DNA from 2 places in the Alcanivorax sp. NBRC 102024 genome. Region 1 is predicted to be linked to the other one. Evidence: predicted binding sites of a transcription regulator. Region 1 holds the regulator's gene; the other holds the start of a gene.
The links. Region 1 encodes FNR, which switches genes on or off when oxygen is low (the NO sensors DNR and NnrR bind a similar motif). Its sites were predicted from a motif close to TTGATNTANATCAA; they were not measured.
Positions count from the first base shown of each region.

Region 2: a site for FNR is predicted at 1,675-1,688, ahead of A0251_RS13935 (OmpW family protein). Genes of this name have one in related genera too.

Region 1 covers NZ_BDAS01000008.1:157,622-161,036, forward strand. The annotation lists gene yaaA (peroxide stress protein YaaA) at 1-73, shown strand, start outside; gene A0251_RS13250 (hypothetical protein) at 183-479, opposite strand; gene A0251_RS13255 (universal stress protein) at 497-1,414, opposite strand; gene fnr (fumarate/nitrate reduction transcriptional regulator Fnr) at 1,411-2,157, opposite strand; gene hemN (oxygen-independent coproporphyrinogen III oxidase) at 2,205-3,415, opposite strand, start outside.
Region 2 covers NZ_BDAS01000009.1:118,327-121,741, reverse strand. The annotation lists gene A0251_RS13945 (PhoH family protein) at 1-510, shown strand, start outside; gene A0251_RS13940 (hypothetical protein) at 644-1,654, opposite strand; gene A0251_RS13935 (OmpW family protein) at 1,797-2,480, shown strand; gene glpE (thiosulfate sulfurtransferase GlpE) at 2,599-2,919, opposite strand; gene rhlB (ATP-dependent RNA helicase RhlB) at 2,894-3,415, opposite strand, start outside.

The DNA.
Region 1 (3,415 bases):
TGTGGCCGGTTATCGTTTCTGCGCGGAGGAATCCACAGCGGAAAAACCGGTATTTCGGCGGCAAGAGCAGTAGGGATTTCAGTTGCGAGTCGCGAGGTTCGAGTTACGAAAGGCAAAAAACTGCTTCTATTGTGGCTTTTGCATTTCGAACCTCGAACCTCGTAACTCGAACCTAGAAATGATTATTTCCCGTCTTCGAATTCGCTACGGGCGGCAAGAAGGCCGGTTTTCAAACCATCCCAGGCCAGCTCCACACCGGCTTTGATGTCTTGCCAGGCATCCTCGCCGTGGGATTCCAGTTTTTCCAGTTTCGCTTCCAGCGCGTCGCGGCGTTCTTCAATGTCAGCAATTCTCTGCTTGGCTTCCGCGCGCCACTCGTCTCGCTTGTCACCCAGTCGCGCGGTCAGCCGATCCAATTGATAATCCCAGTCTTCCAGCTTTTGGCGAATGCTGTCGGCAAAATCCTTCTTATCTGTCATCGTAAGGTTCTCCTGAATCAGGCTTGCCAGGGACCCTGGAAGCCTTCGGGTTTGATCACCAGCACATCGGCGCTGGCACGGGTAATTACAGATTCCGCAGTGGCACCCAGCAATACCCGCTCCGGCAGGTTGCGGTGCACGGTGCCGACCACCAGCACATCCATGTCCTGGTCGTCACAATATTTGCCCAGGGTTGCTGCGACCGGGCCGGTAAGGGTCGTCATTTGATCCGGCCCAAGCCCATGGGCGGCGCCGAATTTCAGAAAGCGCTCCCGGTAGAAGCGACGCACCTCATCCATGCCACCGGCGTAATCCGGGATTGCCTCGCCCACCAGCATAATCATGCTGTCGTCCATTTCATCCAGGACATGGCAAGCGCGCAGGCTCCCACCCAGGTGGAGGGCAATCTCATTTGCCGCATCAAGCACCCGGATGGCCAGCGGCTCGTCCTGCTGCGCCTCGTTGCCCGGGTCAAGGGCAGCCAGCACCCTCGGCGATGACGACCAGGCACGACCATGGACGCACAGCACCGGACAGGGTGCCTTGCGGATCAGCTGCCAATCCCGGGGGGTAAACAGGTGCCGGCGAAGCCCGGTTTCCGCGCTGGTGTGGACCACGACCATGCCGGGTTGCAGGGCAATAATGCTATCGCGCAGCGCCTCCATGCTGTCTTTCTGCCAGAGAATGGAAAGTTCGCCATCCTCCCGGTCCGTCAGATGGCGGATCCGTTTCTCCCAGGCGCCATGAATTTGCTGCCTGGCGGCGTTTTGCCGCTCCTGGTCGATACCGACAGCCCGAACCATGGCAGACGAATAGGCATTGACCAGCACATGCAGTGGTCGCTGACTGGCATCCGCAATTTGCTGCGCCTTGTGCAGCGCCGGTTGGGGCGCTTTCAGGTCACTATCGAGAATGGCCAGAACGGGGGCGTTCACAGACTGGCCTCCAGATTTTGCCGCTCACCGCAAAGGCTGCGGCGATCCAGGATTTCCACTTCCCGGCCTTCCACGCGCAGCCATTCGTTCTGCTGGAGACGGGTAAAAATACGGCTGACCGTTTCCACCGCCAGGCCCAGGTAGTTGGCGATGTCGTAGCGGGACATGGGCAGGCGAAAAACCCGCTCACTGAGCCCGCGCCGCTGGTGGCGCGCTGACATGGACAGTAGTAGCGATGCCACACGATCATCCGCGTTCTTCTTGCTGAGCAGCATGTGCAGCTCACGGTCGGAGCGGATTTCGTTGCTCATCAAGCTGAAGAAATGGTGTTGCAGCGTGGGAATCCGCTGGGACAACATTTCCAGTTTGGAGAAGGGGATTTCGCACACCGTGGCCGTTTCCAGGGCCTTGGCGTTGGAAACATGGTGAGCGGTGCTGATGCCGTCCATACCGAGCACTTCCCCAGGCAGATAAAACCCGGTGACTTGCTCGTCGCCTTCATCGCTGAGCACATAGGTTTTCAGCGCGCCGGAGCGGACCGCGTAGACCGCCTGGAAATCATCCGCCGCGCGAAACAGGTGCTCGCCGCGCTTCAGGGGGCGGCCCCGGTGAATGATGCGATCCAGCTCGTCAAGCTGTGCCGGCGCCACTGCCAGGGGAAGACAGATGGGGCTCAGACTGCAATCATTGCAGGAAACATGGTGGGACACGGTGCGACTCCGGTTGATGGCTGCGTAGTGCAAATTTCACCTTACAGTATAGGGCAGGGTGAACAACAAACGTACAAGGTTCAGATGATACGACTGAAGCGATGTCTGGCTTCGTTCTGGGTATAACGGTCAAACGGCATCACCAGTGCCCGGCTGACCAGTCGGCCCCGATCCGTGATCACCAGACGGTGCTGATCGACCCGGACCAGCCCCTGCGCCTCGAATTCCACCCATGCCCCCAGAGCGTCCACAAAGTAGTCGGGAAAATTGATCTGCCACTGTTCGCTGAACAGCTTCATATCCACATACAGGTCGCACAGTAGTCGCATGATCAGATCCCGTCGCATCTGGTCGTCGCGATCCAGCAGATAGCCCTGCTCAATGGGAGAATGACCCTGATCAATGGCGTCAGACCACTGACTTAATGATTTCATGTTCTGGGCATAAAGGTTGCCGATCTGACTGATCGCGCTGACCCCAAAACCCAGCAGATCCGCATCGCCATGGAGGGTGTATCCCTGGAAATTGCGATGCAGCAGGCCATTGCGTTGGGCGACGGCAATTTCATCATTTTCCAGGGCAAAGTGATCCATACCGATAAACACATAACCGGCATCCTGCAGAATCCTGCCGGCCCGAACAAACATGGCCAGCTTTTCATCCGGGCTCGGCAGAGCCATGTCGGGAATCTGACGCTGAATCTTGAATCGCGCCGGCAGATGGGCGTAATTGTAGAGCGAGATACGATCCGGTCGCAGATCGGCAATTTGCTCCAGGGTCCTGGCCAGACTGGACTCTGACTGCCAGGGCAGACCGTAAATAAGATCGGTATTGATGGATTTGAAGCCGAAGTCCCGTGCCCATTCCATGGTCTGGCGAATCATTTCATAGGGCTGGACGCGATTGACGGCCTGCTGCACGCGAAGATCCAGATCCTGGACACCCAGACTGATGCGATTGAAACCCAGACCACGCAGCAGGCCCAGGCGCGCCTGATCCACGGTTCGTGGATCAATCTCGATGGCATAGTCGCCACGGTCGTCTTCGCGCAAGGTGAAGTGCCGGGCCATGTAATAGACCAGTTCGGTGATCTGGGCATCGCTCAGAAACGTGGGTGTGCCACCGCCCCAGTGGATCTGGGTCACCGGACGCTGGCTATCCACCTGGGCAGCGCGACGGCCGATTTCCTGCTTCAGCCGGCTCAGGTATTCCGCCGCCCGGCCGCGATTGGCGGTGACGATACGGTTGCAGGCGCAGTAGTAACAGACCGTGCTGCAAAAGGGCACGTGCA
Region 2 (3,415 bases), on a different contig from region 1:
GAAATGACGGTGGAACAGAAGCGTTTCAACAAGATCATCGCCACCCGGTCTACGCCGCCATTGGCGGAAGAGCATGGTTTCCTTCCCGGTACCGAAGAGGAAAAAATGGACCCCTGGCTGGGGGCTATCAACGACAATATCGAGGCGTTGCACCTGAACGATGAAAATCCTTCCGGGAGCATTCAGTACGTGAAGGAAAAGGCCAACATCCAGTTCAAGGCCATGAACTATATCCGCGGCCGCAGCTTCCAGAAATCCCTGATCCTGATTGACGAAAGCCAGAACCTGACTCCCCATCAGATGAAGGCGATCATCACGCGGGCCGGGGAAGGCTCCAAGGTGGTGTGCCTGGGCAACCTGGCCCAGATCGACACCCCCTATCTGTCACCCACCAGCTCCGGCCTGACCTACATGACCGAACGCTTCAAGCGGTTTGTTCATGGTGGTTCGGTGCAGCTGAACGGGGTGCCGAGGTCGTTGCTGGCGGAATATGCGGAGCAGTTTCTTTAACGCGTAGCGGTTAACCTGTAGGAGCGCCTCTCGAGGCGCGATCCGCGCGTCAGCGCGGAAATTCCTCGCAGAGGAATCAGGATCCTGAAAATCCTCTTCGCGCCTCGAGAGGCGCTCCTACAGCAGTTTCCTATCAGCCGTTAATCTTCTCTATGGCTGCCTTGCACGCTTCCGACTGATAAAAATCATCCAGCACCCACTGAATAAACGGTTCCAGTACGCCCTGCTCAATCAGGACTGTGGCACCGCGTGCCAGGGCGGGAGCGGTGATCTGGCGGACCTGATCTTCGCTGATCTTCATGCCGTCCAGCAGGGTTTGCAGGGGTATGTCGCTGAGGGACTGAACGGCGGCGTGGATGCCCACGCTGACCAGACGGCGGGTGTAGTCCAGGCGGGCAGTTTCATCGCCGATGGCACAGCCCTGGCTGACCACTTCATCGATAGTGCCGGCGGGTACCAGCTTCAGATAGTTGGCGGGTTTGAGCGGCGCCACACGCTGGTAACCGTCTCTGGCCAGTTGCTCGATGCGCTCATTGGTGAGCTGCTTGTTCAACCATTGCTCGCCGGTTCTCAGGGTGACACGGATATTCTTTCTCAGATAATCACGGATGGACTCTTCCATGCCACCCATGGCCTTGCCCACCATGCTCTTGCGACCCATTTTCATCACGCTGCTGACGCCGGGAAGTTTGGCCAGGGCATTTTCTTCCAGCAGAAAATTCTTGATCCCGGTATAGAGCATCTCACTGACCATTTCGCTGACCAGCGGATGGCTCATGGCCGCGTGGATGGCTTTCTCGCGGAGGGTTTGCAGCTTCAGCACCTGCTCCAGGATCGCCTCGAAATGGTCTTCACTGAGCAGCTCGCCCACGGTAGCCGGATCCTTTTCAGCGGCTTCCCACACCGCCTTGCTCACATCGCTGACCACCGTCTGCAGTCCCTGGGCGCTGAGCGCCTGTTGCAGCCATTGATCCACTACCGTGGTCAGGGAATCGCTGTCTACCAGTTTGCCCAGGGGAACGGCGCCCAGGCTGACACTGGCCTGAGCCATCAGGGCCTGCCAGTGGTCCTCGTTCTGCAGTTGTGCACAAAGGTGTGCCTGGTGCGCATCGCGCAGGGCGGAAATCAATTCGGCGGATGACATGGTCGTAAAACCTCTTTTTATTGATTCAGAACAATACCCCCGTTCTCCAACGGCCTTTCAATAGTACCGGTGGGGTGGCCATTACAGCCTGTGCCGGGTATCGGGTCACTGTCTCTATCTTGCTGGAACAAAGGGGAACTGTATGCAACTGCGAGGACAAGGAAAAGCGGCGCTGCTGCTAACCGGAGTGCTGATGGCCGGGCCGGCCCTGGCCCACAAGGCGGGGGATGTGATTGTGCGCCTGGGGGGGATCAAGGTGGATCCGGACGCCAGCAGCGAGGTCTTCAATCCGGCGCTGCCTGCGGTGGGTGGCCTGGGCGTCGATGTGGATGACGATACCCAGTTGGGGTTGACCCTGGCGTATATGGTCACTGACTCGATCGGTGTTGAGCTGGTCGGTGCGACCCCTTTTACCCATGACATCCTTCTGGATACCGGTGGCGGCGGGGTGGTTATCGGCGAAACCGGGCACCTGCCGCCCACGCTGCTGGCACAATACTATGCCCCTCAGGTCGGGCCCATGCGGGCTTATCTGGGCGCAGGGTTGAACTACACCCTGTTTTTCGAGGACAGCATCGACGATGCAGTGGTCAGTCCGCTGCTGGGGGGGGCTGATGCGGATGTGAAGCTCAGTAATTCCATGGGCTTTGCCTGGGAAGTGGGTGCTGACTTTTCCCTGAACGAGAACTGGTTGTTCAACGTCAGCGTCTGGAACATCGATATCGATACCGAGGCGCGCCTGTATGTCAATGACGCCCGCGTGGACAAGATCGATGTGGAAATCGATCCCTGGGTGTACATGGTAGGGCTGGGTTACCGGTTCTGAGGCACTATGCGTCAGGGGCACGCCTGCTCCCGGTAGCGGGTTGCAGGCATGGCCTATGACGTTGGGGGAAAGCCCGATGACCATGAGCAGGCTCCGCTGTGCGGCTCATGGTCACGGGTCAGGCCATTTCTTCCAGCAGTTCCGGGAAGCGCTGGCGGAGAACTTCATAGCCACCATCCAAGCTGACCACATCACTGAATCCCTGCTCGCTCAGCCAGTCGGCGGCGCCCTGGCTGCTGTTGCCGTGGTAGCAGTAGATCACCAGGGGTTTTTCCGGGGCGGTATCAGCCAGAAACGGCTCCACATTGGCCTGGGTCAGGTGGACGGCGCCGCGTAAATGGCCAGCGGCAAAACTGGCCGGGTCACGGATATCCACGAACAGGGCGTCGCCCTGGTCGAAACGGGTTTTGCCCTCATCCGGGCTGATGCGTTTTGCCATTTTCTGAGTCCTTCTCGGCGAGCAGATCCGACGGCGGATACTCGCATTCCAGTTTCATGCCGATGGCATTTTCCAGTTCCGGCAGCAGGAAGGCATCGTCTTCACAGGCAAAGCTGATGGACATGCCGCTGGCGCCAGCCCGACCGGTGCGGCCGATACGGTGAACGTAGTCCTCCGGGTCTTCCGGCAGGTTGTAATTCACCACATGGGAGACGCCGTCGATATGGATGCCCCGGCCGGCCACGTCGGTGGCGATCAGCACTTGCAGATCGCCGGCGCGGAAGCGTTCCAGGGTCTTCATGCGTTGGGTCTGGGGCACGTCACCGGAGATCAGCGACACTTTCAGACCTTTCTTCTGCAGGCGGTCGCTGACCCGGCGGGTAATATCCCGGCGGTTGGCAAAGACGATCACCTTGTCCATGTTCATGCCGGTGATCAGGTTATAGAGCAGGGTGAATTTGTCATCGGCATTGGTGATGTAGACCTTCTGCTCCAC